3 regions of the Neorhizobium sp. BETTINA12A genome follow, and region 1 is predicted to be linked to each of the others. Evidence: riboswitches for the same ligand, from Rfam matches in the RefSeq annotation. Region 1 holds a riboswitch; each other region holds the start of a gene.
What was found. A riboswitch is a leader RNA that binds a small molecule or an ion and turns the genes downstream of it on or off. The one in region 1 is predicted to bind cobalamin.
Positions count from the first base shown of each region.

Region 2: linked by a shared signal. The riboswitch ahead of MOV61_RS06965 (aromatic ring-hydroxylating dioxygenase subunit alpha) and the one ahead of bluB (5,6-dimethylbenzimidazole synthase) in region 1 are both predicted to bind cobalamin.
Region 3: linked by a shared signal. The riboswitch ahead of MOV61_RS27710 (CbtB-domain containing protein) and the one ahead of bluB (5,6-dimethylbenzimidazole synthase) in region 1 are both predicted to bind cobalamin.

Region 1 covers NZ_JALBGW010000069.1:3,836-16,183, forward strand. Annotated here, with positions in the region: gene MOV61_RS17160 (class II 3-deoxy-7-phosphoheptulonate synthase) at 1-759, shown strand, start outside; gene MOV61_RS17165 (GFA family protein) at 918-1,328, shown strand; gene MOV61_RS17170 (NAD+ synthase) at 1,389-3,062, shown strand; gene MOV61_RS17175 (TolB family protein) at 3,072-3,908, shown strand; cobalamin riboswitch at 3,936-4,125, shown strand; gene bluB (5,6-dimethylbenzimidazole synthase) at 4,219-4,905, shown strand; gene MOV61_RS17185 (hypothetical protein) at 4,906-5,607, opposite strand; gene MOV61_RS17190 (NADP-dependent malic enzyme) at 5,752-8,058, opposite strand; gene MOV61_RS17195 (ABC transporter substrate-binding protein) at 8,237-9,496, opposite strand; gene MOV61_RS17200 (carbohydrate ABC transporter permease) at 9,678-10,547, shown strand; gene MOV61_RS17205 (carbohydrate ABC transporter permease) at 10,534-11,361, shown strand; gene MOV61_RS17210 (glycerophosphodiester phosphodiesterase family protein) at 11,370-12,137, shown strand; gene MOV61_RS17215 (UDP-2,3-diacylglucosamine diphosphatase) at 12,229-12,348, shown strand, end outside.
Region 2 covers NZ_JALBGW010000015.1:54,113-66,460, forward strand. Annotated here, with positions in the region: gene MOV61_RS06965 (aromatic ring-hydroxylating dioxygenase subunit alpha) at 1-1,005, opposite strand, end outside; cobalamin riboswitch at 1,108-1,338, opposite strand; gene MOV61_RS06970 (DUF6656 family protein) at 1,564-2,118, shown strand; gene MOV61_RS06975 (L-threonylcarbamoyladenylate synthase) at 2,152-3,129, shown strand; gene MOV61_RS06980 (FAD-binding oxidoreductase) at 3,157-4,602, shown strand; gene MOV61_RS06985 (winged helix-turn-helix domain-containing protein) at 4,599-4,979, shown strand; gene MOV61_RS06990 (DUF1217 domain-containing protein) at 4,993-7,584, opposite strand; gene MOV61_RS06995 (DUF6101 family protein) at 7,890-8,456, shown strand; gene ubiA (4-hydroxybenzoate octaprenyltransferase) at 8,538-9,488, opposite strand; gene MOV61_RS07005 (MipA/OmpV family protein) at 9,613-10,422, opposite strand; partial or broken gene MOV61_RS07010 (SAM-dependent methyltransferase) at 10,523-10,651, opposite strand; gene MOV61_RS07015 (hypothetical protein) at 10,694-11,446, opposite strand; gene MOV61_RS07020 (cyclopropane-fatty-acyl-phospholipid synthase family protein) at 11,568-12,348, opposite strand, start outside.
Region 3 covers NZ_JALBGW010000227.1:228-5,524, forward strand. Annotated here, with positions in the region: partial or broken gene MOV61_RS27695 (cobaltochelatase subunit CobN) at 1-1,833, opposite strand, end outside; gene cobW (cobalamin biosynthesis protein CobW) at 1,851-2,888, opposite strand; gene MOV61_RS27705 (DUF1636 domain-containing protein) at 2,885-3,295, opposite strand; cobalamin riboswitch at 3,403-3,642, opposite strand; cobalamin riboswitch at 3,702-3,931, shown strand; gene MOV61_RS27710 (CbtB-domain containing protein) at 3,968-4,144, shown strand; gene MOV61_RS27715 (CbtA family protein) at 4,158-4,919, shown strand; gene cobO (cob(I)yrinic acid a,c-diamide adenosyltransferase) at 4,916-5,297, shown strand, end outside.

The DNA.
Region 1 (12,348 bases):
ATCAGCGAAACCATGGATTTCATGAAGGCGATCGGCATCACTGCGGAAAACCAGCCGAGCCTGCGCGAGACGGATTTCTTCACCAGCCATGAAGCGCTGCTGCTCGGCTACGAAGAGGCTTTCACCCGCGTCGACTCCACCTCGGGCGACTGGTACGCGACGTCCGGCCACATGCTGTGGATCGGTGACCGTACCCGCCAGCTCGACCACGCGCATGTCGAATATTTCCGCGGCATCAAGAACCCGATCGGCCTCAAATGCGGCCCGTCGCTGCAGGCCGACAACCTGATCGAACTGATCGACGCGCTCAACCCGACGAACGAAGCCGGTCGTCTGACGCTGATCTGCCGTTTCGGTTACGACAAGGTCGCTGACTCGCTGCCGAAGTTGATCCGCGCCGTCGAGCGGGAAGGAAAGAAAGTCGTCTGGTCCTGCGATCCGATGCACGGCAACACGATCACGCTCAACAGCTACAAGACCCGGCCCTTCGACCGGATCCTGTCGGAAGTCGAAAGCTTCTTCCAGATCCATCGTGCGGAAGGCACCCATCCAGGCGGCATCCATATCGAGATGACCGGCAAGGACGTCACCGAATGCACCGGCGGCGCGCGCGCGGTGACGGCGAGCGACCTGCAGGACCGTTACCACACCCATTGCGACCCGCGCCTCAACGCTGACCAGGCACTGGAACTGGCCTTCCTGCTCGCCGAGCGGATGAAGAGCGGCCGCGACGAAAAGCGGATGGTCGTCAACGGCTGAACCGCCGCGCATGATCGTTGAAAAATCGAAGAAGGCCGGCGACGCCGGCCTTTCCGTATCTTGATATAGCTTCCGTTGATGATCATCATCAGCGGAATAGATTTGACCTCGCGGCCCACGCCCGCGACACTGGGCCGTCGCTTCGTCGAGGATGGTGCATGCAGCAGAAGAACAGCGGTCGTTGCCTGTGCGGTGCGATCCGGTTTGAGACGGTAGGTCCGCTGCGGACAGTCACGGCCTGCCATTGCTCGCAATGCCGCCGCCAGACCGGGCTTTATTATGCGGCGACCAGCGTTCGTGCCGAAAACATGACGCTCCAAGGCGAGGAGGCGCTGAGCTGGTATCGCGCCAGCGATGAAGCGCGGCGCGGCTTCTGCTCGCAATGCGGCTCTGCGCTGTTCTGGCAGGCGGAGGGCGCGGCAAGCATTTCGATCCTGGCGGGCGCTTTCGATCAGCCGAGTGGACTTGTCATGGGCGAGCATATCTATTGTGCCGACAAGGGAGATTTCTACGAACTGCCGGAGGACGGCGTGCCTCATTATCCGGGCGATCGTCCCGCATCTGCCTGAACCATAAAAAACTCTCGGAACAACGTTGCCGCCGTCTGCTGCGGACATTAAATCGGTACCATGACCCAGGATATCAGCCAGACATTTCGTATCGCCGTTGCCCAGCTCAACCCGACAGTCGGCGATATTGCCGGCAATCTGGCGCTGGCCCGAGAAGCCCGAAGAGATGCCGCCCGCGAGGAGGCGGATCTCATCCTCTTCACCGAGCTCTTCCTGTCCGGTTATCCGCCGGAGGACCTCGTCCTGAAACCGGCTTTCCTCAACGCCTGCCTGAAGGCGGTGGAGGAGCTTGCCGCCGATACGGCAGACGGCGGCCCCGGCGTCATCATCGGCTTCCCACGTCAGGGAAAGGAAGGCCGGCACAATTCGATCGCCGTGCTCGACGGCGGCAAGGTGATCGCCGTGCGCGACAAGATTGACCTGCCGAATTACGGCGAATTCGACGAGAAGCGCGTCTTCATCGCCGGTGACATGCCGGGCCCCGTCAATTTCCGCGGCGTGCGGCTCGGCATTCCGATCTGCGAGGATATCTGGGGCGATCTCGGCATCTGCGAGACGCTCTCGGAAAGCGGGGCGGAAATCCTGCTCGTACCGAACGGTTCGCCCTATTTTCGCGGCAAGGTGGATATTCGCCATCAGGTCGTTCTGAAGCAGGTGATCGAGACCGGCCTGCCGATGATCTACGCGGCCCAGCTCGGCGGTCAGGACGAACTGGTCTTCGACGGCGCAAGCTTCGCCTTCAACACCGACAAGTCGCTCGCCTTCCAGATGAGCCAGTTCGAGGCGGCCGTCGCCGTCACCGAATGGAGACGGATTGGCGAGACCTGGCATTGCGCCCGCGGACCGATGGCCCGCATTCCGGAAAAGGAGGAGGCGGATTACCGTGCCTGCCTTCTGGGCTTCCGCGACTACGTCAACAAGAACGGCTTCAAGTCGGTCGTTCTCGGCCTGTCCGGCGGCATCGACAGTGCCATCTGCGCGGCAATCGCTGTCGATGCGCTTGGCGAGGAGAGGGTGCGCACGGTGATGTTGCCCTATCGCTATACGTCGGAGGACTCGTTGAAGGATGCAGCCGATTGCGCCAGGGCGCTCGGCTGCCGTTACGATATCGTGCAGATCGCCGAGCCGGTGGACGGTTTTTCGTCGGCGCTGGCCGAGCTGTTCGAAGGAACCGACGAGGGGATTACCGAAGAGAACCTCCAGAGCCGCGCCCGCGGCACGATCCTGATGGCGATCTCCAACAAGTTCGGTTCGATGGTGGTGACGACCGGCAACAAGTCGGAAATGTCGGTCGGCTACGCGACGCTCTACGGCGACATGAACGGCGGCTTCAATCCGATCAAGGACCTCTACAAGATGCAGGTCTACGCGCTGGCCGCCTGGCGCAACGAACACCTGCCGCCGACGGCTCTTGGCCCAAGCGGCGAGGTGATCCCGAAGAACATCATCTCCAAGGCGCCGTCCGCGGAACTCAGACCCAACCAGACCGACCAGGATTCGCTGCCGCCCTATCCGGTGCTCGACGACATTCTCGAATGCCTCGTCGAACTGGAAATGGGCACCGAGGAGATCGTCGCCCGCGGCCACGACATCGCGACTGTTCACCGGATCGAACACCTGCTCTATCTCGCCGAATACAAGCGGCGCCAATCGGCGCCGGGCGTCAAGATCACCAAGAAGAATTTTGGCCGCGACCGGCGTTATCCGATCACCAACCGTTTCCGCGATCGATAGGAGAGGATCATGGCCCCGCGCAGCTCCGTCGAGATCTTCAATATCCGGACGAGGGCGATGCGGGTGGTCTGGCAGACGGAAGCCCTGTTCGAGGCGCCCAACTGGTCGCCGGACGGGCGCTACCTGATGCTCAACAGCGAGGGCCTGATCTATCGTCTGTCACCGGAGGGTGATGACGGGCCTGAACCGGTCGATACCGGCTTTGCCCGCCAATGCAACAACGACCACGGCATTTCGCCGGACGGTTTACTGATCGCCATTTCCGACAAGGTAGAGTTAGGCAAGTCGGCGATCTATGTCCTTCCCGCCGGTGGCGGCGTGCCGCGGCTGGTAACCCGGAACCTGCCGTCCTATTGGCATGGCTGGTCGCCGGACGGAAAAAACTTCGCCTATTGCGGCATCCGCGGCGACGAGTTCGACATCTATACGATCGGCATCGAAGGTGGCGCAGAGACGCGGCTGACGCTCGGCGAGGGCCGCAATGACGGGCCGGATTATTCGCCGGATGGAAAATGGATCTATTTTAATTCCAGCCGCACCGGGCTGATGCAAATCTGGCGCGTTCCGGCCGCCGGCGGCGTCGCGGAGCGGATCACCGACGGCGGTTACGGTGACTGGTTTCCACATCCATCACCGAAGGGTGACAAGATCGTCTTCATCTCCTACGACGCCGATGTCTTCGACCACCCGCGCGATCTCGACGTCCGCGTCAGGCTGATGGACATGGACGGCGGCAATGTCGAAACGGTGTTCGAGCTCTTCGGCGGGCAAGGCACGATGAATTCGCCGAACTGGTCGCCTGATGGCGATGAGTTTGCCTATGTGCGCTATTTCCCTGTCGCATGAACGCCTTGCGCCGAAGATAGCGTGAGGGCATAAACGATCCTGTCAGGTGCCGGCGACAAGCCGGAGAATCGGGAATCCGGGGTGGAACCGGAACGTGCCCAACGCTGTGAGGTGGACGCTCGGCCGCAATATATGAAAGCCACTGGGAAACCGGGAAGGCGGCGGTGCAGGCGGATGAAGCCAAGTCAGAAGACCGGCCTGACGAGATAGACCAGCCCGCGCGGACGGCGGAACGGTTTCGGACCTCTTTTTGCCCAAAGGCTTCAAGCCGGGAAGGCGAGGGAGCGACGGCATTGTTGGGGACTTGACGATGCAGACTGATCCTTTCGCCCATGCCTTGCTGCCTGCCGGCGAGTTTTCCAAGGTCGAACGCGCCGCCGTCTACCGGGCGATCGAGACACGCCGCGACGTGCGCGACCAGTTCCTGCCCGATCCGCTGCCGGACGACCTGGTGATGCGGCTGCTCGGCGCCGCGCATTCGGCACCCTCGGTCGGCTTCATGCAGCCTTGGAATTTCATCCTCATCCGCGATCCGGCGGTACGCGAGGCGGCTCGTGCCGCCTTCTCGCGAGCCAATGACGAGGCCGTGGAGATGTTTGCCGAGGAAAGCCGCGACCTTTACCGCAGCCTCAAGCTCGAAGGCATCGTCAAGGCGCCGCTGTCGATCTGCGTTACCTGCGATCCGGACCGCGCCGGTCCGGTCGTGCTCGGCCGGACCCACAATCCGCGCATGGATGCCTATTCGACCGTCTGCGCCGTGCAGAACCTCTGGCTCGCGGCAAGGGCCGAGGGCGTCGGTGTCGGCTGGGTCAGCATTTTCCGCGACGAGGACGTGCGTGCGCTGCTCGGCATTCCCGACCGCATCGAGATCGTCGCCTGGCTCTGCCTCGGTTATGTCGACCGGCTCTATGGCGAGCCCGAACTGGCGCTCAAGGGCTGGCGCCAGCGCTTGGGCCTGGACGCGCTGATCTTTCAGGACCGATGGGACAGCCGCTGATTATTGCTGCGGCTGTGGTCCTGCCGATTTCGGATTGGTGAGATCGATACCCGCTTCGGGCAGGAAGGTCGGCCCCACGGTGCGCACCTTTTTGCTTGGGTCGTATGGCCGCTCCGGCGGTGGCGTGAGCACTGGCGGCGGGACTGCGGTCGCCTGCGGCTTTTGCGGTGGGTGGGTGCGCAGATTGGTAATTCCGGAATAAGGCTCCTCTTGCCTGGGAAGCTCGATGCCCGGCACCTTTCGCTTATCGTCGACTACAGGCGGCAACGGCTCGAAAGAGGGGATGCAGCGTTGTTCGCGAATGGCGGCGAGAATGGCATTCCGCTCTTCCGAGGGCAGGATCATCTGCCGCGAACCGTTGCGTTCCGCCATCAGCGTATCGCGGCTCTGCTCCATTCTTCCCAGCGCATCCCGCATCTGGCCGCAGACCTCGGCATTGGGGCCGCCGAGAACCACGACGCTGCCGTTGCCGCAGCCGGCGCGGCGCATGTCGACCCGCAGTTCGCGGATGTCGGCATTATATTCGCCGAGCTGCTGGGCAAAGCTGCGCGCCGCGGACGTGTTGCCGATGATTTCCGGGCTGTTTCCAAGTTTCCGGTAAAGCGCTGCGCAAACGGCGGGGTCTCCCGCCAGCGCTGCGGCAGGCAAAAACAAGAGCGGTATGGTCAGCAGGCCGCGAAGCGGTATCGGCAATTCCGGCATCCTCTCCTTTAGTAGAAGATGCCATCATGGAACGTGCCGGTTGATAATCTCATAAGGCCGCGATCACCGCACGGTGAAATCTATCCAGGGGCCGGCTGAGCCCCGGACGGGGCTCAAATCATCGCATCGAGAGAGTTATACAACTCAGGATTGAAATTGCAGATTAGGTTGCGATGCTTCCACGACGGCGAGTGCCGCCATGTTCACCACGCCGCGCGACGTGACCGAGGACGACAGGATATGCGCCGGCTGGGCCGCCCCGAGAAGAATCGGGCCGACATGCAAGGCATCCGTGAGGTTGCGGACCAGACCGAGCGAGATGTTGGCCGCATCGAGGTTCGGGAAAACCAGCAGGTTGGCTTCGCCGGTTAGCGAACTGTCCGGCATGGCCCGCTTGCGCAGCGTTTCCGACAATGCCGAACCACCCTGCATTTCGCCGTCCACTTCCAGTTCCGGCGCCCGCTGGCGCACCAGCTTCAGGGCAGCCCGCATCTTCTGGGCGCTTTCCGAATCGCGCGAGCCGAAATTCGAGTGGCAGATCAGCGCCGCCTTCGGAGCGATACCGAACCGGCGGATTTCCTCTGCCGCCAGAATGGTGATCTCGGCGATCTCCTGCGCGGATGGGTTGTAGTTGACGAACGTGTCGGTGAAGAACATCGCTCCGCGCTGGGAGATGACCAGGCTGAGGCCCGAGAAGGCGCAGACGCCCGGCCGCTTGCCGATGATCTGGTTCACGTCGCCGAGATGCTTGTCGTAACGGCCCTCGACGCCGCAGATCAGCGCGTCCGCATCGCCGCGCTTGACCGCCAGCGCACCGATTACCGTATTGTTGGTGCGCACGATGGTGCGCGCCGCTTCCGGATTGATGCCTTCGCGGCCGACCAGTGCGAAATATTCGTCGACATAGTCCCGGTAGCGCGGATCGTCTTCCGGGTTGACCACTGCGAAATCGACATTCGGCCGGATACGGATGCCGAACCGCGCCAGTCGCGCCTCGATGACCGAAGGACGGCCAATCAGGATCGGGGTTGCGGTCTTTTCCTCGAGCAGAACCTGGGCTGCGCGCAGCACCCGTTCGTCCTCGCCTTCGGAGAAGATCACCCGGTTCTTTTCGGAAACCTTGGCGGCGCTGAAGATCGGCTTCATGACGAAACCGGAGCGCCAGACGAAGCGGTTCAGCTGGTCGAGATAGGCCTCGAAATCATGGATAGGCCGCGATGCGACGCCGGTCTCGGCAGCTGCCTTTGCGACCGCAGGCGCAATGCGCAGGATGAGGCGCGGATCGAAGGGCGAGGGGATCAGATAGTCTGCGCCAAAAATCGGCGACTCGCCGGAATAGGCGCGCGCCGCGACGTCGGAGACTTCCTCGCGGGCAAGTGCTGCGATGGCCTTGACCGCCGCCATCTTCATTTCCTCGTTGATCGTCCGGGCGCCGCAATCGAGCGCGCCGCGGAAGATATAGGGGAAGCACAGGACGTTGTTGACCTGGTTCGGGAAGTCCGAACGGCCGGTGCAGATCATCGCGTCGGGACGGGCGGCGCGGGCAAGCTCCGGCATGATTTCCGGCGTCGGATTGGCAAGCGCCATGATCAGCGGCTTTTCCGCCATCTGTGCCAGGAGTTCGGGCTTCAGCACACCGGCTGCGGACAGGCCGAGAAACACGTCGGCGCCACCGATGCTGTCGGCAAGCACACGCTTGTCCGACTTCTGGGTGTAGATTTCCTTCCACTCGTCCATCAGCGTATTGCGGCCGTCATAGACGAGGCCTTCAATGTCGTGGACCCAGATATTCTCCTTCTTCGCGCCGAGCGAAACGAGGAGGTGCAGGCAGGCGAGTGCCGCAGCACCCGCGCCCGAGGTGACGATTTTCACGTCGGCGATGTTCTTGCCGGCGAGCTCAAGCCCGTTCAGGACCGCGGCGGCGACGATGATCGCCGTGCCGTGCTGGTCGTCGTGGAAGACCGGGATGTTCATCTTTTCGCGCAGCCGGCGTTCGACTTCGAAACATTCCGGAGACTTGATGTCTTCGAGGTTGATGCCGCCGAAGGTCGGTTCCAGCGCCGAAACCGTCGAGACCATCGCCTCGATGCCGGGCGCGTCGATCTCGATGTCGAAAACGTCGATGCCGGCGAATTTCTTGAAGAGGACGGCCTTGCCTTCCATGACCGGCTTGGAGGCCAGCGGGCCGATATTGCCGAGCCCAAGCACGGCCGAACCGTTGGAGACGACGGCGACGAGGTTGGCGCGAGCGGTATAGTCCGCGGCCAAATCCGGGTTGTCGCGGATCGCCAGACATGGGGCTGCAACGCCCGGAGAATAGGCAAGCGCCAGGTCGCGCTGGTTGCCGAGCGGCTTGGTCGCCTGGATCTCCAGCTTGCCGGGCCGCGGATAGCGGTGGAAGAACAGCGCCTGCTCGTCGAGATCGGCATTGGCTGGGGAAGTTACGGGCATATTCGATGTCATTGCGACCTCGGCGTCTTTCTCGGGAATGGGTCCCTCAATACAACAAATCGAACGGGGGTCCATCCCAGATATTTGCCTCGCCGAATAAAACAAAGCCCGGAGAGGCGCTTGGCCTCTCCGGGCTTTTCGTCGTCTGGGTCAAGGCCCTTATGTCACGCTCTTCGTATCAGCCGCCGCTTTTCGACAGCATGATCCGCATTTCGGCGCCGAAGGTCTTCAGAGCCTGTGCTTCCGGCGTCTTGCCGAGCACGATCGCTTCCCAGACCGATGGTTCCTTGGCGCGGATCGCCGGCATTGCCGGCGGGCGCGAGCGGACAAAGGCCACGTCGAGCTGCTTGATGGCAACCGAATAACCGGGCTCTTCAGCGATCGCTTTCTTGGCGATGTCGACGTCGGCGGTCTTCTTCATGATCGGCAGGTAGCCGGTCTCGACGAAGGTGATCGCATTGATTTCCGGGCGCGAGATGAATTTCAGGAACGCCCAGGCGCCCTTGCGATGGGCTTCGTCGGAGGCCGAGTTGATGCCGATCGTCGCACCGCCGATCGGGGCAGCGCATTTGACGCCGCAAGGCAGCGGGGCAACGCCGAGATCGAACTTCACCGCACCGCGGAGCGCGCCGAAACCGCCGGTCGAATCGAAATTGATCGCGGCCTGGCCGCTGGTGAAATATTGGCTGCCGAGGCTTTCGTTGATCGCCGCTGCTTCCGGCGAAACCTTGTCCTTGCGGATGAGGTCGGCCATGTAGGTATAGGCGCCGATCGAGGCGGCGCTATCCATCAGAACGGAATTGTCCTTGGGGCTGACCCATTCGCCGCCGGCCTGTGCAACGAAGGCCCAGCGCACGAACTGGCCGAGCCCGATGACACCCCACTGCTTGACGTCATTGCCCTGGCGAACCGTGAGCTTGGCGGACATCTGGCGCAATTCATCCCACGTCTTCGGCGGTGCATTCGGGTCGAGGCCTGCAGCGCGGAAGGCGTCCTTGTTGTAGTACATGACCGGCGTCGAGACGTTGAACGGCAGCACATAGGATTTGCCGAGATATTTCGGGCCTTCGAGCGCGAACGGCTGGTACTGGTCAAGGAATTCGGCGCCTTCCTTCTGAAGGTAGGGGTCGAGCTGCTCGAGCACGCCGGAATCGGCGAACAGGCCGTAGCGGGTGACTTCCAGCATCATGAGGTCCGGCGCCTGGCCGGCCGGGATTGCGGCCTGCAGCTTGGTGGTCGTGTCGTCGTAATTTCCGGTATATTCGGCCTTCAGCTTGTACTCGCTCTGCGAGGCGTTGAACTTGTCGACGATCTGGTTGACCGCGTCCGTGCCCTTTTTGGCGAGCGAATGCCAGAAGGTGATTTCGACGGGGGCGGCAAGCGCCGGCTGGCCCGCAAGCACCGCGACGGCGGCCGCGATAAGCAGTTTCCTCAACATCCCATTCTCTCCTTTTCGTTGAAACGGCGGTTGAAATACCGATTCGACGGCCCAGACCGCTATCGCGAAAGGGTAGGAAGGGGACGTTACAGGCGAATGACGCGGGGAGTGGAAAATGTCACGAGACTTTCGCACTGGCCCGCTAAGTCAAAGCGTGACCTTGGGAAAACGTTGGAATGCGATGCGGATATTGAGGCCCTATCTCTATCTTCTGCCCTGTGTCGGGCTGCTCGGCCTCTTCATCTATTGGCCAATCGTCTATTCCGCCTGGCTCAGCATCCACCAGACCAATATCCTCAACGGCCGCTCCAGATATGTGGGCTTCGACAACTATCTTGAGCTGTTCGGCTCGGACCAGTTCCATCATTCCCTCTGGGTGACCTTTCTCCTGATGCTGGTGAGCGTGCCGCCGCGACTGATCCTGGCGCTGGCGCTTGCCCATCTCCTGAGGGAAAGCCATGCTTTTGCACGGCTGCTGCGGGGCGTCTATTTCCTTCCCTATGTCACCAGTTCCGTGGCGATTTCGGTGATCTGGAGCTGGATGTTCAACACCGATATCGGGTTCATCAACCTGACGCTCGGCGCCATCGGCATCGGCAAGGTTCCTTGGCTGCAGGACGTCAACCTGGCGCTGGTCGCGGTCGGCATCGTGGCGATCTGGAAACAGCTCGGTTACGATACGCTGCTGTTCATTGCCGGGCTCAATGCCATTCCTGACGACTATTACGAAGCCGCGCGCATCGACCGGGCAGGGCGCTGGCGCCGCTTCAGGGACATCACCTTTCCATTGGTCGCGCCGACCACACTGTTCCTGCTCGTGGTCTCGGTGATCGACAGTTTTCAGATCTTCACGCTCGTCAACGTCATCACCCGCGGCGGGCCGGCCAACGGCACCGACGTTCTGATGAATTTCCTCTATTATTTGAGCTTTACCCTGTTCGACATCTCGACAGGATCGGCATTGGCCGTGCTCCTGTTCCTCGGGCTGGTCGCCATCACGCTCGCAAAGCTCGCCTTTGCCAGGGACAAAGTGAATTATGACCTTTCCTGATCGTCTCCTCCATTTCCTCGGCTGGGCGGGGGCGGCGCTGCTCGGCCTCGGTGTGGTCTTCCCCTTCCTGATCGGCATCGGCGCCTCGCTGCTCGCACCATCCGACCTCCTCAATCCCAATGTCGCCGAATGGTCGCTGCATCCGGACAATTATCTGCGGGTGTTCACCGAGGCAGGGCTCGGCGCCTATTTCATGAATTCGATCATAATCGCGCTGTCGACCACCGTCGGTACGATGATCACCTCGATCCTTGCGGCCTATGCCTTTGCCCGCATGGAGTTCCGTGGCCGCAACATGCTGTTCTGGGCGGTGCTCGGCACGCTTACCATTCCGGAACTGATCTGCATCATTCCCAACTACCTGCTGATGGCCAAGATGAAGCTGGTGCCGAGCATCTGGGCGGCGGTGCTGCCCCAGCTTGCCTCCGGTTTCGTGACCTTCTTCCTGCGCCAGCATTTCATGGGCGTGCCAAAGGTCTACGAGGAGGCGGCACGCCTGGACGGCGCCAGCCATTTCAAGATCCTGATCGACGTCATCGTGCCAATCTGCTGGGCCGCGATCGCCTCGATGGCGCTGTTTGCCTTCATCGCCCAGTGGAACTCCTATCTCTGGCCGCTGATCGTGCTGCGCGGCGATACGCAGACCGTGCAGATCGCGCTCGCCAACCTGCAGGCGTCGGTGCGCGAACAGCCGTTTACCGACTGGCCCCTGATCCTTGCGGCGAGCTGCGTAGTCCTGTTGCCGAGCATCGTGTTTTTCTTATTTGCCGAACGCCAGCTGGTGCAGGGCGCGGGTCTCGGCGGCATCAAGTGAGGTTTCGAATGACCAAGATCGCATCCCATCGCGGCGGCACTCATTTATGGCCGGAAAATTCCAGGCTCGCCTTCCGCCAGACCACCGCGCTGCCGGTTGAACTCGTCGAATTCGACGTCCACCACACTGCCGACAAGGTTCTGGTCGTCCACCACGATGCAACGATCGACCGGATGACCGACGGCAAGGGCGAGATCGGCAGGCTCACCTACGAACAACTGTCGAAATTCGTCATCGTCGGCGCGGCAGGTGAAACCATTCCGACCCTCGACGAGGTGATCGACATCTTCGCGCTGTCGCCGGTCGACCTGCGCCTCGAGATCAAGACACGGCCGGATGGGACCGCCTACGAGGGCATGGAGGAGGCGATTGTCGAGCGGCTGGTCGCCAGCGGCATGTTTTCCCGCTGCATGGTGACGAGTTTCTCGCTGGAGCGGCTCGACGCCTTCCGAAAGGCGCTTGAGGCGGCCGGCCACAATGTTTCGGAGCTTCTCGGCTTCGTATGGCTCTGCTCGCCGGCAGTCATCCGCCAGGTGGGCTGGGTCGGCGTTGACGCCGCCTTGGCCGCCTATGGAGTTTTCGAGATCGGCATTCGTGCCGAAATGATCTCCGCGCTCGCAATTGCCCCGTTGAGCGACCGCGGCGTGATCATCCACGGATGGGCCGCGCACGACATCGAAATGGCAACGCGGATGTTCGATCTCGGTATCGCGAGCTTCACCACCGATCGCCCGGATATCGCGATTGCGACCCGCGCCAAGCGGGAGATGAGGTAGTCATGCGGCATCCTGTCATCATCCTGAAACACGAGTCTGGTTTTGAAGCCATCAGAAGCGGCAGCGAAAGGACGACTTCGTGACCGGTGAGATGGATACAAGGCATTTCAGAACGCTCTTCATTTCGGACGTCCATCTGGGCTCCAAGGCCGCCCGAACGGACTTCCTCCTGGATTTCCTGCGCTATCATGAAGCGGATACCATTTTCCTG
Region 2 (12,348 bases), on a different contig from region 1:
CTTGTGGACTAGCCACTTGGTGGTAACCGCCGTTTCCTCCGGTCCGAGCGGGGTGACGCGGAACGAGATCGCGTGGTCGCCGAGAATGTGGTTCCAGCTGCTCGGATAGTGAAAGAGCAGCATGGTGCCGATCGAGTCGATCGTCACATCGTCGGAGAGTTTGCGCTGCACGGCGTTGCGGCCGCTCATCGTATAGCTCTCCGCATCCTCGATCAGCGGCATGCGCGCGACGCGGAACTGGCCGGTCTCGTCCATCCGGAACTCGCTCGGCAACCCGGCCGTCTCACAGCGCTGCCAATGGGCGGCGATGACCGGATCGTCCTTGGCGCCCTGGACACCGGTCGCGGTCGGCGATTCCGGATAGGTGCGGCAGAGCTCCGGATGGTTGGCGGCGCAGTGGTAACATTCGCGGTTGTTTTCCCAGACGAGCTTCCAGTTGCCCTTTTCGATGATCGTCGACTGATGCGCGACCTTGGCCTCCGAGAGGCGGTGCGGCGCCATATAGGGCTCGATCGCCGCGCGAACCGGCGCGAAATCCGGCGCCTCGTTGGCAAGGCAGATGAAGATAAAGCCTGCGACGCTCTCGCAATGGACCTTCTTCATGCTGAACTGGGTCTTGTCGAAGTCCTGGCCCATCTGGCGGCCGACCAGAAGCGAGCCGTCCAGCTCGTAGGTCCATTGATGGTAGGGACAAACGAGCCGCACCGCCGAACCATGTTCCTTGGTGCAGACGCGGCTGCCACGATGGCGGCAGGTATTGTGCAGCGCCCGGATCTGGTTGTCGCGGCCGCGCACGATAACGACCGGATAATCGCCGATCTGCAGGGTGAAATAGGCGCCGGCCTTGGGCAGCTCGCAATCATGCCCGACGAACAGCCAGTCGCGGTACCAGATCATTTCCAGATCGAGCTTGAAATAGGCGGGATCGGTATAGAAGGGCTGTTCGAGGCTGAACCCCTCGCGGCGGTTCTTGAGCTGCCGCAGGGCCTGATTGCGAATTTCCATATACTTACCTTCCTCGTCAATGTGGACAGCGGAAGGACATGGAAATGCCGGCCGGCCCCAGGCCCGCCCCAAACCCTGTCCCGAACGCCCGCCGCGTCCGGTCGTCATCTTTTGTCCCGAGGCTGGTTTCCGGGCTCAGGAGCTGTCCGTTGCGGGACGGGCTCGGCGCCTTCCCGGGCGGCCTTTTCGGCTCTTTCCCAGTGGCCTGTACCAAGCTTTGTTGCTCCACCACCGTTGCGGGGGCAGCGCCGGATCAAGGTTTCGAAGACCCCTGCCGGCTTCCCAATTCTCCGCCTTCCCTAGACAGGCGGCACCTCAAGATCGAGGCGGATATAACCATCGAGCGGGCGTGTCGCATAGGCGACATTGCGACATCGGCAACCGCGTTGGCGACAGCGGCGAAACGGCCCGGAATGCAACACTCCAGCCCCGCGAAAGCGAAACCTGTCATTAAGGGATAAGCCATAAAATCCCGGCTCGAATGGGAGCGATGCCACCGTGCAGGCCAAGGGGAAAATCCGTTACTATAAAGCTCCTCCACCAAAGCCTCCGGCGCCGGTGGCAGTGAAGACCGCTGCCCATTCCGAATTCCTTCGGACGGGGCGCATCGCCCGCTACAATCCGATCTGGCTGCCGGAAGAGCGCCGTTATCTCACCCATGACGAGGTCGCCGAGCGCACAGGCAAAAGGCTGGAGGCGGCCGGCGAGACGAGCCACAACCGGATCAACTCCTTCCATCGCTCGATCAAGTTTCCGAAGATCATCTTTCACCACACGCTCGATGAGCGGCCGCATCTCGGCTATTGCCATGTCACGGCGGCAAGAACGCAGCTTGCCCACGGCGTGCCGGTAAGCTGGTCCTTCTACATTGCCAACTTCGTTTCCGAGATGGGCGGGGAGGAAACGTTCTTCGAGCGTATCAGCACGGCCTATTCGCGCATGTATTTCGCCGTCGCGGTCGAACGAGAGGCCGGCCAGCCGCTGCAGATCAACCGATCGATCCGCAAGAATGGCCTTCTGTTCCGCACCAACGATCCGATGGAAGCGATCAAGAACGTGCTGATGCTCGGCACTTCCAACGAAATGCTCCGCGAGATCATCAAAAAGCTATGAAGACGCCGGGCTCCGCGTTATTGACGGGCGGATATGACGGCTCAAATCATCGACATCACCCGGGACCATGACGGCGCGCTCGCCCAAGCCTGCGCCGTGCTCGGCGGTGGCCTACCCGTGGCGATCCCCACCGAGACGGTCTACGGGCTTGCGGCCGATGCCACCAATCCCGCCGCCATCACCCGCATCTACGAGACCAAGGGCCGGCCGCGCTTCAATCCGCTGATCTGCCACATGTCGGATCTAGCCATGGCCGAGCGTTATGCCGACTTCGACCCGATTTCGCGAAAGCTTGGCCAAGCCTTCTGGCCGGGCCCCCTCACCCTGATCCTGGCCCTAAAGCCCGAAAGTGGCATCCACGCGCTGGCGACGGCCGGGCTCGATACGGTCGGCATCCGGCTTCCCAAGGGCTTCGCTTCCGATCTGATCCGCGCCTTCGGCAAGCCACTCGCGGCGCCGAGCGCCAACACGTCCGGCAAGGTGAGCCCAACCAGCGCCGCCCATGTGGCCGACGACCTGGGCGACAAGCTGGCTTTGATCATCGACGGCGGCGCGGCTCCGGTCGGTGTGGAATCGACCATCGTTCGTGTCGAGGATGGCGTGATCCGGCTGCTGCGGCCGGGTGGGGTGGCCGTGGAAGAGATCGAACGTGCAACCGGCCTTGCGGTGATCCGACCGGAAGGACCAGCGGCAATCATCGAAGCTCCCGGCATGCTCGCTTCCCATTACGCGCCAGGAGCGGCGGTCAGGCTCAATGCCGACCATGTCGAGACCGGCGAGGCATTGATCCGGCTCGGTTCTGCTCCCGTGAAAGGAATGGAACTCGCGACGGCGGTTTTTGATCTGAGCCCGTCGGGCGATCTTGCGCAGGCGGCGGCAAACCTGTTCGATTACCTGAAGCGGGCCGACGCCACCGGCGCCGCCAGCATCGCCGTCACGCCCATTCCCGACCATGGGCTCGGCGAAGCGATCAACGACCGGCTGGCGAGGGCCGCCGCCCCGCGAGAATGAGCCGGGGCAAAAGAGGAGGAGACGTTGATGGATATTTCCGGGCCGAAACCAGAACTTCTCGACCGCTTCGCCGCGATCGTCGGCGAAAATCACGTGCTGCGCGACGCGAACGATCTTGCGCCGCATCTGGTCGAGGGCCGCGGACTCTACCGGGGTTCCTCTCCGATGCTGCTGAAGCCGGGCTCGGTCGAGGAAGTGTCCGCGATCCTAAAGCTCGCGAGCGAGACAGGCACGCCGATCGTGCCGCAGACCGGCAATACCGGCCTTGTCGGAGGCCAGACGCCGCGCACCGGCGGCAGCGACCTGATCGTCTCGCTCGAACGCATGAACCGCATCCGTGACGTCGATCCGGTCGCCAACGTGCTGGTCGCCGACGGCGGCGCCATCCTTGCCGACGTGCAGAAGGCGGCGGAAGCCGTCGACCGGCTGTTTCCCCTGTCGCTCGGTTCGGAGGGCTCCTGCCGCATCGGCGGCAACCTCTCCACCAATGCCGGCGGTACTGCCGTGCTCGCCTATGGCAATACCCGCCAACTCTGCCTCGGGCTCGAAGTGGTGCTGCCAACCGGCGAGATCTGGAACGGCCTGCGCCGGCTCAAGAAGGACAATACCGGCTACGACCTGCGCGACCTGTTCATCGGCGCGGAGGGTACGCTGGGCATCATTACCGGCGCGGTGCTGAAACTCTTCCCGCAGCCGGTCGGGCATCAGGTCGCACTTGCCGGCCTCAACTCGCCGGCAGACGCGTTAAAACTCTTCGAGCGGGCCTCGAATCTCTGCGGCACGGCGCTGACCGGTTTCGAGCTGATGCCGCGCATCGGCATCGAATTCGTGGTTCGGCATATAGAGGGCGTGCGCGATCCGCTCTCCGAGCCGCATCCGTGGTACGCGCTGATCGACATCTCGACCTCGGATTCCGCCGAGACGGCCAGTTCCATGGTACAATCGCTGCTCGAACAGGGTTTCGAGGCAGGCCTCATCCGCGACGCCGTGATCGCCTCCTCCGTCGCGCAACAGAAGGCGCTCTGGCACATGCGCGAAAGCATGTCGGACGCGCAGAAACCCGAAGGCGGCTCGATCAAGCATGACGTGTCGGTGCCGGTCTCGAAAATCCCGACCTTCATGGCGGAAGCCGAGCAGGCGGTGCTGGCGGCAATGCCGGGTGCGCGGGTCTGCGCCTTCGGCCATCTCGGCGACGGCAATATCCATTACAACATCTCGCAGCCCATCAGTGCCGACATGGCGGGCGACAAGGCGGCCTTCATCGGCCGCTGGCGGGAGATCAACGCCATCGTCCACGGCATCGTGCTCGCCGCCGGTGGGTCGATCTCAGCCGAACACGGCATCGGCCAGCTGAAGCGCGACGAACTCGCCCATATCCGTTCGCCGATCGAGATGGACCTGATGCGGCGCATCAAGGAGGCGTTCGATCCCGCCGGCATCATGAACCCCGGCAAGGTGGTGACGATTCCATGAGCCGGTCTTCGAAGACCACGATCAGGATCGACCTCGACAACGGCGTGCGGCTCGGTCCGGGCAAGGCGCAGCTTCTGGAATTGATTGCCGAACACGGCTCGATCCGGGCGGCGGGCGCCTCGATCGGCATGTCCTACCGGCGGGCATGGCTGCTCGGCGACGAGATCAACCGGATGTTCAAGGAGCCGTCGATCTTTACCCGCCATGGCGGCAAAAGCGGCGGCGGTGCGGGTCTGACGGAATTCGGCCAGGAACTGCTGTCGCGCTATCGGCGGATGGAGAAAGCGAGCCGCGACGCGATGCGCGCCGACCTCGACTGGCTCGAATCGAATGCAGATCCGCGCTTCGAGACGACGGCAAAGACCACCGACGCCTGATAACCGCCCGCCCTCAGCCCATCCGGATCTGGGACAATGCCCATAAGGTGTCCGAGCTGATGCCGACCGAGCTGCCGTCGCTGCTTAGAATGCTCACCGCCGATGCCGTATTCTGGCTGTTCTCCAGGTCGTACATGATCGTGAAGCGCTGGACCAGTTTCTTGACCTTTTCCGGATCACTCAGATCTTCGAGGTTGAGCTTGTTCTTGACGATCTTGGCCTGCTGGTCGACGTCCATGTTGGCGATTTCCGCGGGCAGGCTGAAAGTGACGCGGAAGAACTCCTTCAGTGCCTCGTCGCCGAGGATCACATATGGGTCGGTGATGCTGTCCGACATGCGCTCGAAATAAAGCGCCAGGCGGACGCCCGGATTTTCCTCGCCCTGCTGGTTTTCGAGAAGTTGGCGGACGTAAAGGTCCTGGGTCGCGACGACTTCGCCGCCGTTCTGGGCCTCGCCCGCCGAGCTTCGGTCAATCTCGCCCTTGGAGTCGAAATTGAAGGTACCGACGATCTGCGCGAACCGCTTGTCCGTCTGGGTATTCACGAAGCTCTTGGGATCAGCGGGATCCGAGTTGAAGGCCTTCTTCAGGAAATCGTTGGTAACCTTCGAAGGGTCGATCCCCTTCGATATCAGCAGGATGTCGAGCGTCTTGCGATCGGCGAGCAGTTCGTCGCGACTGCCGATGCGCTGCATCGCGTCGGTATAATATTTGGCCTCCGTCTGGGCTTTCGCCCTGGCCGCTTTGAGTTCATCGCCTTCCATGAACCGGCTTTTGCGCAGGATATAATCCTTGGCGACGTTGGTGATTGCCGCATTGGACTGGAGCAGCACCTGACGGGTGACTGCCCCCTTGGGGTCGAAGTTGAAGAGCTTGGCAAGCGAGACGAAACGTTCGTCCTTCAGCTTGTAGATATAGCTGTTCGGGTCTGAAAGGTCGCTTTTCAAGGCACTCTTGATCGTCAGCTTCGAAACGGTGGCGGGGTCGAGGCCAACCGCTTGAAGAGCAAAATCGTAGGATTTGTCGGCATCCGCGCTGAGGAAGTCGTCAAGCGTCTTCACGGCCGAAAGGTCGAGCTTGTAGAACTTGATGGTCTTGTCGAGATCCGCTTCCTGCTTGTCGTCCCAGCGGCTCATATAGTCGCTGCGGGTCGTACTGGTCTGTAACTCGTCCTGGGCCTGGCCGGCGGCGACGGTACCGTCGGTCGCGAAATTGAAGGCCTTCGCCAGCTCCAAATATTCCGGATTGGTAAGGCTAAAGCGGTTCGCATAGCTGTCTGGGTCGGAGAGATCGCTCGTCAATATCTGTTCGATCGTGGACTTGACGACCGTCACCTTGTCGAGATCGAAGGCGACCTTGATATATTTGAGAAGCCGGGGATCATTGATGAAATCGCTGACGTTGGTAGCCGTCTTGAGCTTCTGCTCGAAGAGCTCCTGATTGAACATCGCCTCGGCATGCGTGATCCGGGTCTGCTTGTTGAAGAAGCCTCCGACAATCTCCAGCAATTTTTCCGGCGTGACCGCACCGCCTGCCGGCACAGAGCCGTCCGCGTTGAAGCTGAAATCCTCGGCGAGCGATTTCATCAATGCGAGATAAGGCGCATCGGACGCCCCAGCGCTGATGATGGTCGCGAGTTCGGCGCGCCGCGAGTCCGTCTGGGCGATCGGCACCAGCCTGCCATCCAGTTCGGTATAACGCGTCTGCGACGTCGTCAGGTTATCCTGGTCCGTCTGGATTGCCTGCACCGTATTGGTCAGCTCCGTCTGCATCGCGTCGATCAGCGGCTGGATCACCGCCGGATCACCGCCATTGTTCAGTTCGTCCTGCTTGGCGGCGATCTGGGTTTCGAGATCGGTTTTCTTCTGCTGGCCGAGCGCGATCGAATCCTGCAGCGTGGGAATGCCGGTGCTGAGGCTCAGCCGCTCGGCAAGCTCCGTGTCTTCGGTTTTCGCCGCATTGTACTGGTCGAGATTGTTGCCATAGGCGGTATTGTAAAAGCTGGTCGGATCGGCCGGGTCGCTGGTCAGCACGCCGCGGATGGCATTGTAGTTGTAATATTTGGTATCGATGCCATAGGCCGTGAACAAGTAGTCGCGGAGCCTCGGGTTGGCCAGCAGCTGATCGACATTGGTGATATTGCCGGTCCCGCCCAGCATGACCTTGAAATAGCGGGTATCTTCCTCGAGCGTATCGTTCTGGGCTGCGATCGTCTGGTCGTAGGTATCGAAGAGTTCGTCCATCTGGCCGTTGGACTGGGCGGCTGCCCCCTCTCCATTGGAAACGCCGAAATTGAAGGCTGCGGCGATATCCTTGTAACGGTCGTCGGTCAGGCGGTTTGCAAAGCTGTTGTCGTCGCTGAGATCGCTTTCCAGCACCTGCTTCATGAACGCCTTGGCGTAGATCATGTCGTCCAGACCATGGGCCTGCATCGCATAGGAATAGAGGCGATAGTTGCCGAGGAACTCATCGACGGTTTTCACCTTGCCGATATTGTCCTGATAGTACTTCGTGTCGTTGACGACCGTCGTCTGCCCGGCAATGTTTTTCAGGCTCTTCTGCATGTCGCGATTGACAAGATCAAAGGTGAGATAGGTCGATACCATGGAAGGGCCTCACGACTCGGAATTATGCTGCCGCAATCATCGCAGTCTAGCCTTGCCCGTGGCTTTTCGAAAGCGTTTCGATGTCCCGGTCGGAATGTCCCAGGCCTGCACAGCAATGCCGCGATTCACTTTCCGGAAACCCAAATCCGAGCCCTTTTGCTAACCATCCAGGCAGGCAAGGCTTCTTTAACCGCTATTTTTAAGCAGTCTCGAACATGGCCCGCCCTATGCTTTGGCTATCAGAGGACAAAAGTCCCGTAGAGAAACCGGCAACGGCTCTCAGGTAAAACAAGGGTAGCATATCGATGACCAACACTGTTCTGAAGCCCGTCTGGGCAGGGTCGACATTCAGGCTCGATCCGTCTCGTTTCCCGCAGCAGGTTACCTATGCGCTGCGCGAGACATCAGGAGATGTCTCCATCACCATCGACGAACGCGGCGCAGTGCTGCGTAAGATCCTCCCCGCAAGCGGCCTGCCGCTCTCCTTCGCCCTGCCCGCCCGCGCCTTCAAAGGGGTTGCGGCCCGCGCCATAGACCACGGCGACGGTGAAGTGACGGTCACGCTCGAACTGCATCACGACGATCCGGATCTCTGCATTCCGCTGCTCGTCGCCCACGACCTCTGCGACATCGCTGCCGACTGGCGGAGCTGGTCGGACGCCTATCGCATTCCGATGCTGATGGTGGAAGCCGACGGTATCGCCCGGCCGCTGGAAAACCATATCGGCGACGTGCGAACCAACGGCGTCAGGCAGCGCCGCCGCCATTCCTATTTCGCGGCCCGTCGTCCGCGCTTCCTGGTCCGCCGCACCACCGGCAGCCTGGGCGTGACGATGAAGATTGAAGGCAAGGAAATTATCGCGCGACGCTAGGGCTTTGCTTGTCCCTTTGTCCACCGCCTCTCGCGATAACATGGGAGGGAGCCCGATCCTTGAGCGGTCGGGCTTTTTCCGTTAGAGGGCAAGCGACAGGACGAGGCCGGCAAACAGGATCGCGCCGACGCGGGTGTTCGACTTGAAAAGCCTCAGGCACTGGTCGGCATTGTCGATATCGAGGATCAGCACCTGCCAGCCGAACATCAGGGCTGCGGCGAGAAGCCCGAGATAGGCGAGGAAACCGACGCCCGCCGCTGCGAACGCAAGCAGCAGGAAGATCAGCGTCAGGCCGTAGAGGCCGATCAGCCATGGCTTGGTATTGTCGCCGAAGAGACGTGCTGTCGAGCGCACTCCGATCAGCTCGTCATCCTCCTTGTCCTGATGGGCATAGATCGTGTCGTATCCGATCGTCCAGGCGATGGCGGCCAGGTAAAGCCAGAGGGCGGCGGCGGAGAGGCTGCCGAACACGCCGGCCCAACCCATCAGCGCGCCCCAGGAAAAGGCAAGGCCGAGGAAAAATTGCGGCCAGTCGGTAAACCGCTTGGCGAAGGGATAGATCGCCACCACCGCCAGGGACAGGATGCCGAGCAGGATGGTGAAAGCGTTGAACTGGATGAGGACGAGCAGGCCGATCAGCGCCTGCACGCCAATGAAGACCTTGGCCTCGAAACGCGACACCCGGCCGGAGGGCAGCGGCCGCGAGCGGGTGCGCGCCACTTCCATGTCGATATCGTGATCGACGAGGTCGTTATAGGTGCAGCCGGCACCGCGCATCGCGACCGCGCCCAAGAAGAACAGCACGAGGTGGAAAAGCAGGAGGCCGAGGGAAAACGCGCCTTCCCCCTTGGCGGCGTTCGCCGCCAAAGCCGCCGACCAGAAACACGGCCACATCAGAAGCTGCCAGCCGATCGGCCGGTCCCATCTCGCAAGCTGCGCATAGGGCCAGGCCGGCCGCGGCAGAACGCGATAGACCCAGTTGTCGGATGGAGCGTCGGCCACGCGGCCGCTGAAATCGTCGGCGTTCGTCATGGCCGGTTCTAGCGCCGGCCGAACGCCACGGTCAAGCCGGCGCTTTGTCGCTCTTCGGAGGCGGAAAGCCCACGCATTAGGGCGCGGACGCGTGCGCGCCTTCCGTCGTGAGCACGCTCACGACTTAGGGAAGCGAGAAGCCGAATTTGTAACTTGCCGAAACGCCGAACATCAGCTGATTTTTCGAACCGCGTTCGCGCACGAGACTGCTGTCGGCGACATCGCCGGTCAGCCGCTTGTATTCGGCAAACGAGGTGAGCTCGAGTTTCTCGGTCGCCTTCCAGGTCAGCGCCGCACCGACGCCGACCGAATGCAGGCCGCCGCCCGGATCGTAGGCGGAGAGACCCGATGCCGCCGACTGGCTCGGGGTCACCTTGTAATAGGCGTCGTTGTAGCCGTTGCTTGCCCAGGTCGCGCGCGGACCACCGGAAAGCCTGAGATCCGGCTGAAGATCGGTGAAAGCGTCGACCGAGACATCGGCGACGACGCCGTCATGGCTGCGGATGCCCTGGCGGACTTCGGCGCGGGCGCGGATCCAATCGGTCGGATAGATATCGATGAAGCCACCGACCTCGCCGCCGAGCTTCACCTTTTTCAGACCCTTGAGATCGTCGGACGTGTCATCATCGCGCGGCATGATCAGCTTCGCCGCCACGCCGGCGCGGATCGAACCCTGGTCGATCAGCGCGAAGGAGATGTTGTCATTGCGGGAAGAGAACCGCGCCTGTTTGGCGTTCTGGCGGCCGAGCGAGATGATCGGCGAGAACTGCAGGCTGCGGCCGTTGTCGCCCTCGAATTTCGGCGCCACGAAACCGGCGCCGCCGAGCGTCAGGTACCAGTCACCGGACCAGAAGCCTTCCTGAGCCTCGGCGCTCCCCGAGGAAACAATCGAAAAAATGGAAAGAAAAAAGGCAGCCCGGACAGGCAAGGACATGGCAACGGATCCTGAAAACGCAAAACAGAACAGAGATCCCACTGGGGATTTCTGTTCTATTATCGCATTTGCATTGCCAGCTTGTTAACCAAGCGAAAAATCACACCGCTACCTTGTCGAGCGGGATGCGGCTCCCTTCGAAGGCTTTCAGTTCCGCCTCGCGCTCGTAGATGTAGTCGCGGTTGTCCGGAACCGCGGTGCGTTTCTTGACGATCTGTATCTGGAAGAGGCGTCCGTCATGACTGGTTCTACTGCCCACCCGAGGAACCGCTCAAGCATTTACGGGTGACACCGCAAGCGGCGACTCATCTACCTCGTGCCGCATATAGACATTCGCCAGGACAGCAGCTCCATACGTGATGCCTATAGCATTAATGGAAAGCGCAACCATTACGACCAATATCAGAGGTATATTTGGCACTCCGGCCGGCACCAGCATCGTCCCAAATGCTGCCGTGCCTATAGCACCGATAACCAGCGACATAGCGGACATGGCTACCAAAGAGACGGCGAGGTGCCCGAAAGTCGTCAGGAAATTCGGAGCACCCCGAGCCCAAGCCGCCTTAAGCGACGTCCTGATCCCCGTAATGTTGGATGTCGGCCAAGTACCGACCAACGACATCAAGGCCGCATAAATTACGACCAGTGCCGTGGTCGACACCATCAGCCAGCCAACTGTACGGCCGTTGAACACCGTTGCAAGCCATAGAAAAGCCGGCATAGAAAGTCCGCCTGCAATTATCGCTAGTGTAATAAATTTCAGAGAATAGCCGAAAAATCCTTTGTAAAACTCCGGCTTCGCGCTGAATTCAAAGGTCGTTGACCGTAGTACAGAGCTTTGCACCCACATCGCCAGGTAAATCGTTGGAAAAAAAGAAGCAATATTCGACGAAGAACTCTCGGAAAATTCGCCGAATACCGACAGCAGAACGGAAATTATTATCCATATGAGATAATAAATCCAATTTCTAAAGATGATAGAAAAAACTTGTTTAACCACGCGAATGCCCCCATTGCCCAGCATCGGCTCCACAACCTTGGCAAGTTGCGGACCAGATGCTGAACCATAGAGGGCGCCATATCGTTTTCCAAGATAGGTGCCGGAAACAAAGGTTAATTTACACTTGTATAGGGGTTAGCCCAGTTCACACCGCTACCTTGTCGAGCGGGATGCGGCTCCCTTCGAAGGCTTTCAGTTCCGCCTCGCGCTCGTAGATGTAGTCGCGGTTGTCCGGAACGGCGGTGCGCTTCTTGACGATCTGCATCTGGAAGATGAAGAAGCTTTCGTGGGTGAAGGCCATTTCCGAACCGGCGAGATAGAACTCCCACATCCGCACGAACCGTTCGTCGTAAAGTGCCGCAGCCTTCTCCTTGTTGGCCATGAACCGCTCGCGCCAGTGGCGCAGCGTGTGCGCATAATGCATCGGCAGGATTTCGATGTCGGAGACGAGCAGGCCCGCCTTCTCGATCGACGGCATCACTTCCGAAAGCGCCGGTATATAACCGCCCGGGAAGATGTATTTCTCGATCCAGGGATTGTTGATGAGGGCCGGATAGGGCTGGCCGATCGAATGCAGCACCATGACGCCGTCATCGGCGAGCACGTCGTTCACCTTGCCGAAGAACTTGGGATAGTTCAGCCGGCCGACATGCTCGAACATGCCGACGGAAACGATGCGGTCGTAGCGCTTATCCGGCGGCAGATAATAATAGTCCTGCAGCTCGAAGCGGACGCTGTTGGCAAGACCGCGCTTGGCGGCGCGTTGGTTCGAAATCTTGAGCTGCGCGGTCGAGAGCGTGATGCCGGTCACGTCGACGCCGGAGGATTCCGACAGATACATGGCCATGCCACCCCAGCCGGAACCGATTTCCAGCGCCTTCTGCCCGGGCTCGGCAAGCAGCTTGGCAACGATATGGCGCTTCTTG
Region 3 (5,297 bases), on a different contig from region 1:
ATCCTTCGACAGCGCCACGGTCTTGCCCGGCAGCCATTCGAGCGTCCCGTGCGCGCCGAGATGGACGATCGCATGCGCGCCAAGCACCTCGCGCATCCATTGCCCGAAGGCGATCAGTGCGTGGCGCGGGGGAAGGTCCGGGCTGTGATAGTCGGCGCGGCGATCGGCGTTGCGGCCGCGGTCGGGCGCGAGCGCGACGGTGATGTTGCCGAAGCTCGCGGCGCGGAAACGGAAAGTGCCGTCCCTGAGATCTTCATCGGCTTCGGCCCCGCCCCACGCAGCCTCTGCAACGGTCAGGGGAACGTAGGCGGAGCGTGCGTGGCCGGCGGATTTGGCACTCAGGCTGTCCAGGAGATCACGCGGAGTCTCAGGGATATCCGAAACATCATAGCCGGCTACCGATAATTCATGCAGCATCCCGAGCACGCTCTGTGGCACGTCCAGGCCGACGGCATAACCGGTGCGTCCGGGCGCGCTCGGATAGTCCGGCATCAAGATAACGATCTTTCGCTCGGCACGCGGTGCCGCCTTCATCCGCAGGAAGGCGGCGATACGGTCGACGACCTGTTCGACCCGGTCCGGTTCCGGCTGATTGACGAGGTTGGCGGAGCTTTCGCCGGCCTTGAAGGAGATCGCACCGGCAAAAATACGTCCGTCGAGCTCGGGCAGGACGACGTGCATAGCGAGGTCGGCGGGGTTGAGGCCGCGCCGGTTTTCCGTCCAGCCATCGCGGCGGGTCGTGGCAACGACGATCTGGAAGACCGGCACGCCGGTGCGGTCGAAAATCGTTTCGCCGTTGCCGTCGGTGCCGCTGGCAAAGGCGGTGGTGGAAAGGATGGCCGCAGGTTTCAGGTCCGAGACCGCCTGTTCGACGAAGGCCAGTGCATCCGGCTCCTTCAGCCCGCCGACGAAGATCGGCACCGGTGCAAAACCGCGCTTCTTTAGCGCTTCGAACAGCGCGTCAATCGGCGCTGCGTCATTCGCAAGCAGCATGGAGCGGTAGAACAGGATCGGCAAGCGCGGCGCATCCGGCGCAAAGCGGGCCAGCAGGTCGTTGGCCTCGACGATGCCTTTTCCGGGCGCGTAGTAGCCAGCCTTCGGCACTAGGGCTGCCTCCGGCAGCGGTTCCGTTTTGCCCTCGGCCAGCGTCGTCAGCAATCTCGCCAGAAGCCGCATGTTGGCCGGTCCGCCTTCGCGGAAGCAGCTCAGGATGCCGGCGATCCGGTCTTCCGAAACGGTCGAGGCGGCGGTCAGCCGTTCGTCGCGGATGCTGCATTCGCCGGGCAGCAGCGCCAGCGCGATCTTTTTCCGCTTCGCCATGTGCGAAAGTTCTTCCACGCCATAAGCCCAGCGATCGTAACCGCCGAGAATGCGCACGAGGATGACCTTGGCATGGGCCGCCGTCTTCTCGATCCAGAGATCGACCGACATGGGATGGCGGAGATCGGAGAGGTTGGTGAGGCGGAGGCTTGGGAAAGGGGCCGGCACGTGCTTGCTGCCATGTTCATGCATGTCGCCACCCCCCTCTGGCCTGCCGGCCATCTCCCCCACAAGGGGGGAGATCGAATCGTGGCCACGCCACGCCTCACTCCGGCGCTGGTTCTTGATGGAGGCGGGTGCGTCTTGCTGATCTCCCCCCTTGAGGGGGAGATGGCCGGCAGGCCAGAGGGGGGTATCCAAACCGCCGTACCCAGCCGAATTCCAGACGGCGGAAAGGCCGTTCAGGTCGCTGCCGGAAAAGGACAGCACCACCACGTCGGCCGGCGACTGATTGAGGTCGACCGGTTCGATGAGGTCGTCAAGCGACGACGATGTGGTGGCGAGTATGTGCATCCTTCCCTCGGGCCTTCTTACGCGGCCAGCATCCTTTCGATCGCGGCGCGGTCGATGCCTTTTTCGCCGATCACGACAAGGCGGCTTGTCCGCGCTTCGCCGGGTGCCCAGGCACGGTCGAAATAATGGTTCACGCGCGATCCTACCGCCTGAACCTGCAGGCGCATCGGCTTGTTCGCGACTTCCACGAAGCCTTTTATGCGCAGCACGTTTTCCGCCTCCGCAGTCGCAGAAATGCGGGCGGCGAGCTGTTCGGCATCGGTCACGGCGGCCAGATCGACGACGAAGCTGTCGAAATCGTCGTGATCGTGGTCGAGTTCGTCGTCGTGATGGGTCTTGCGGTTTTCGATATCGTCCTCGACGGCGAGGCCGAGGCCAATCAGTACGGCCGGATCGATGGCGCCATTGGCGGCCGAGACGATTTTCACGGCACGTGGCAGATGGGCGGATACGCGATCCCTGGCGGTCGCGAGGCCAGCGGCATCCAGGAGATCGCTCTTGGTAAGCACGATCATGTCGGCACAAGCCACCTGGTCCTCGAACACTTCCTCGACCGGGTCGTCATGGTCGATCGAGCCGTCCGCGTCGCGCTGCGCTTCCAGCGCCTCGTGATCGTCGGCAACGCGGCCTTCGGCGAGTGCCAGTCCGTCGACCACGGCAATCACGGCGTCAACCGTCACCCGTGCCTTGACGTCAGGCCACTGGAACGCCTGGACGAGGGGCTTCGGCAACGCAAGGCCGGAGGTCTCGATGAGGATGTGATCGACGCGGGGTTCGATGGCCAGGATACGGTCGATCGCCGGCACGAAATCGTCCGCCACGGTGCAGCAGATGCAGCCGTTGGCAAGCTCGATGATGTTGTCTTCCGGGCAGCTTTCGATGCCGCAGCCCTTCAGGACGTCTCCGTCGATGCCGACATCGCCGAATTCGTTGACGATGATCGCCAGCCGCTTACCCTTCAGGTTTTCGATCAGGTTGCGGATCAGCGTGGTCTTGCCGGCTCCCAGAAACCCGGTAACGACGGTGCAGGGAACGCGGTCGAACGAAACGCTCATGATGGCATGTCCTCATGGTGATGAAAGGGTGGAATACGGGCCGTCATGCCCTTGCCGCGCAGGCAGGTCGGGCGGCCGCGAAGGGGAAGGAAGCCGCGCTCGTCCTCGGCCAGCATCATCGCGCCGGTGACGATGTCCTCGACATTGTCGAGCGACAGGTGGCCGAAGACATAGGACCAGCCGCTCTTGTGGTTGAAGGCGGCGCTCGGGCTTTTTTCGCAATTGGCAAGGCAGGTGACCGGCTTGACCGCGAGCGGCTTGCCGCTTGCTGCCTCGCGCAGCGCCGCGATCAGCGCGATGCCGGGCCGGATTTCGCCGTCGGACGCGTCACGGCAATTGGTGCAGACGAAAATCGTCACATCTGCCGGGCCGGCGGTTGCCGGATCATCTGGTCGGTGGTCACTCATCGGTCAGCCGCGTTCCCGCCGGGGTCGAAAAAATCGGGGCGCGGAGCAGAAGGTCGAAATCCCTCTGCGGTGATCGAGAAACTTCCTCCGGAGCACCCCGCCCGGTGAAGCAAAATTAATCGGACGGCAGGTCTCCTGGCTCGCGGGTCGTCGCCATTTGCCTGCCTTCCCAGGATACCGTTGGCCGGATTTCCCAGTGGCTTGACGGCCAAATGGCCGTTTTAGGCAATGGCTCGCCGCCTACAGTTGCGGGGGCAGCCGCGGCATTGATCCTGAAAAGGGATCGCACCGCATTCTCTCTTAGCCCTCCCCGTTGCCGGAAAGGGACCATCTCTCTTCAAGTAAGCCCGGTCGCAGGCCCATGTCAATGCGTCGCAAAGGCGATTGCCGTGACGGCGAATTCGTCTATAGTGATCGAGCCTATGGTGCCCGAAAGGGTTTTAGAGGGAATGCGGTGCGACGGAATTCTGCCGTCCAACCCGCGGCTGCCCCCGCAACTGTAAGCGGAAAGTCTTCGACCAAAACGGCCGTCCGGCCGTCATGCCACTGGGAAATCCGGCCAACGGACTTCTGGGAAGGCGGGAGAAGGCGTCCGATCCGCGAGCCAGGAGACCTGCCAGAGGCGGCAAAGAACGTGAACGGCCCTCGGGTGGAGGGCGAAAGGACGAGACCATGGTTACGAATTCTGCTGCAGCTGCAGTCACCATTTCCGCTTCGAAGATCATTCCCCTCAGCATGACGGCCCTGCTCGGCCTGTTCATCGTCGGCTTTGTCGGCTTCTCGCATCTGGAAGTCGTCCACAATGCCGCGCATGACACGCGCCACTCGCTCGCCTTCCCCTGCCACTGAGGAGTTCTCCCCAATGTCGTTGTTTCGCAACATCGTCTTCACGGCGGTGATCGCCGGGCTTTTGTCCGGACTACTGCTGACCGTGATGCAGAGTTTCTCCACCGTGCCGCTGATCCTGCGGGCGGAAGTGTTCGAAAATGCCGCGCCCGAGGCAGGCCACAGCCATGACGCAGCACCTGCCGCAGGTGCTGCGTCATCCGCCGCCGAGCATCACCACGGCGAGGAAGCCTGGGCTCCCGCCGATGGCTTCGAGCGTTTCATCTATACACTCGCCGCGGACATGCTGTCGGCTATCGGTTTTGCCCTTGTCCTCATCGCCGCCTCGGAAGCGTTCGGCGGCTTCAAGGGCTGGCGCGGTGGCCTGATGTTCGGCATTGCCGGCTTTCTCACCGTCATTCTCGCGCCCGGCCTTGGCCTGCCGCCGGAACTGCCCGGCATGCCGGCCGCGGAACTCGGTCCGCGCCAGATCTGGTGGGTCTCGACGGCTGTCTGCACGGCAATCGGTCTCGGCCTGCTCGCCTACACACGCTCGGCCGTATTTGCAGCGCTTGCGGTCGTGCTGCTGATCGCCCCGCATCTGGTCGGCGCGCCGCTGCCGCCCAGCCATGAAACGGCCGTCCCGATGGATCTCTATGCCCGCTTCGTCAACGCCGTCTATGCCACCAACCTGGTGTTCTGGGCGGTGCTCGGTGCGCTGGCCGGTGTCGTCCGCGAAAAGTTCCGCGCTGGCGAGGAAGCTTCTGCCGGATCTTCGGCGAAGCTCGCTTCCCGGTGAAGGAGATCGATGAGGCGTCCGTCGAGCGTCACCGCGCCAAGATGGCGAACCGCAAGGCGGTTCAGGATGCGGAAGTGGCAGAGAAGACCCAGGAAAAGGGTCTTCTCATCGTCCATACCGGCTCCGGAAAAGGCAAATCCACAGCCGCCTTCGGCCTGGCGCTGCGCATGCTCGGCAACAACCGCCGGGTCGGCGTCGTGCAGTTCATCAAGGGCGCCTGGTCGACTGGGGAGCAGCCGGCGCTTGCCGTCTTCGGCGACCGCGTCGCCTGGCACACGATGGGTGAAGGTTTTACCTGGGAGACCCAGGACCTGAAGCGCGATGTCGCCGCAGCGGAAAAGGCCTGGGAAAAAGCACTCGAGCTGATGGCGGACGAAA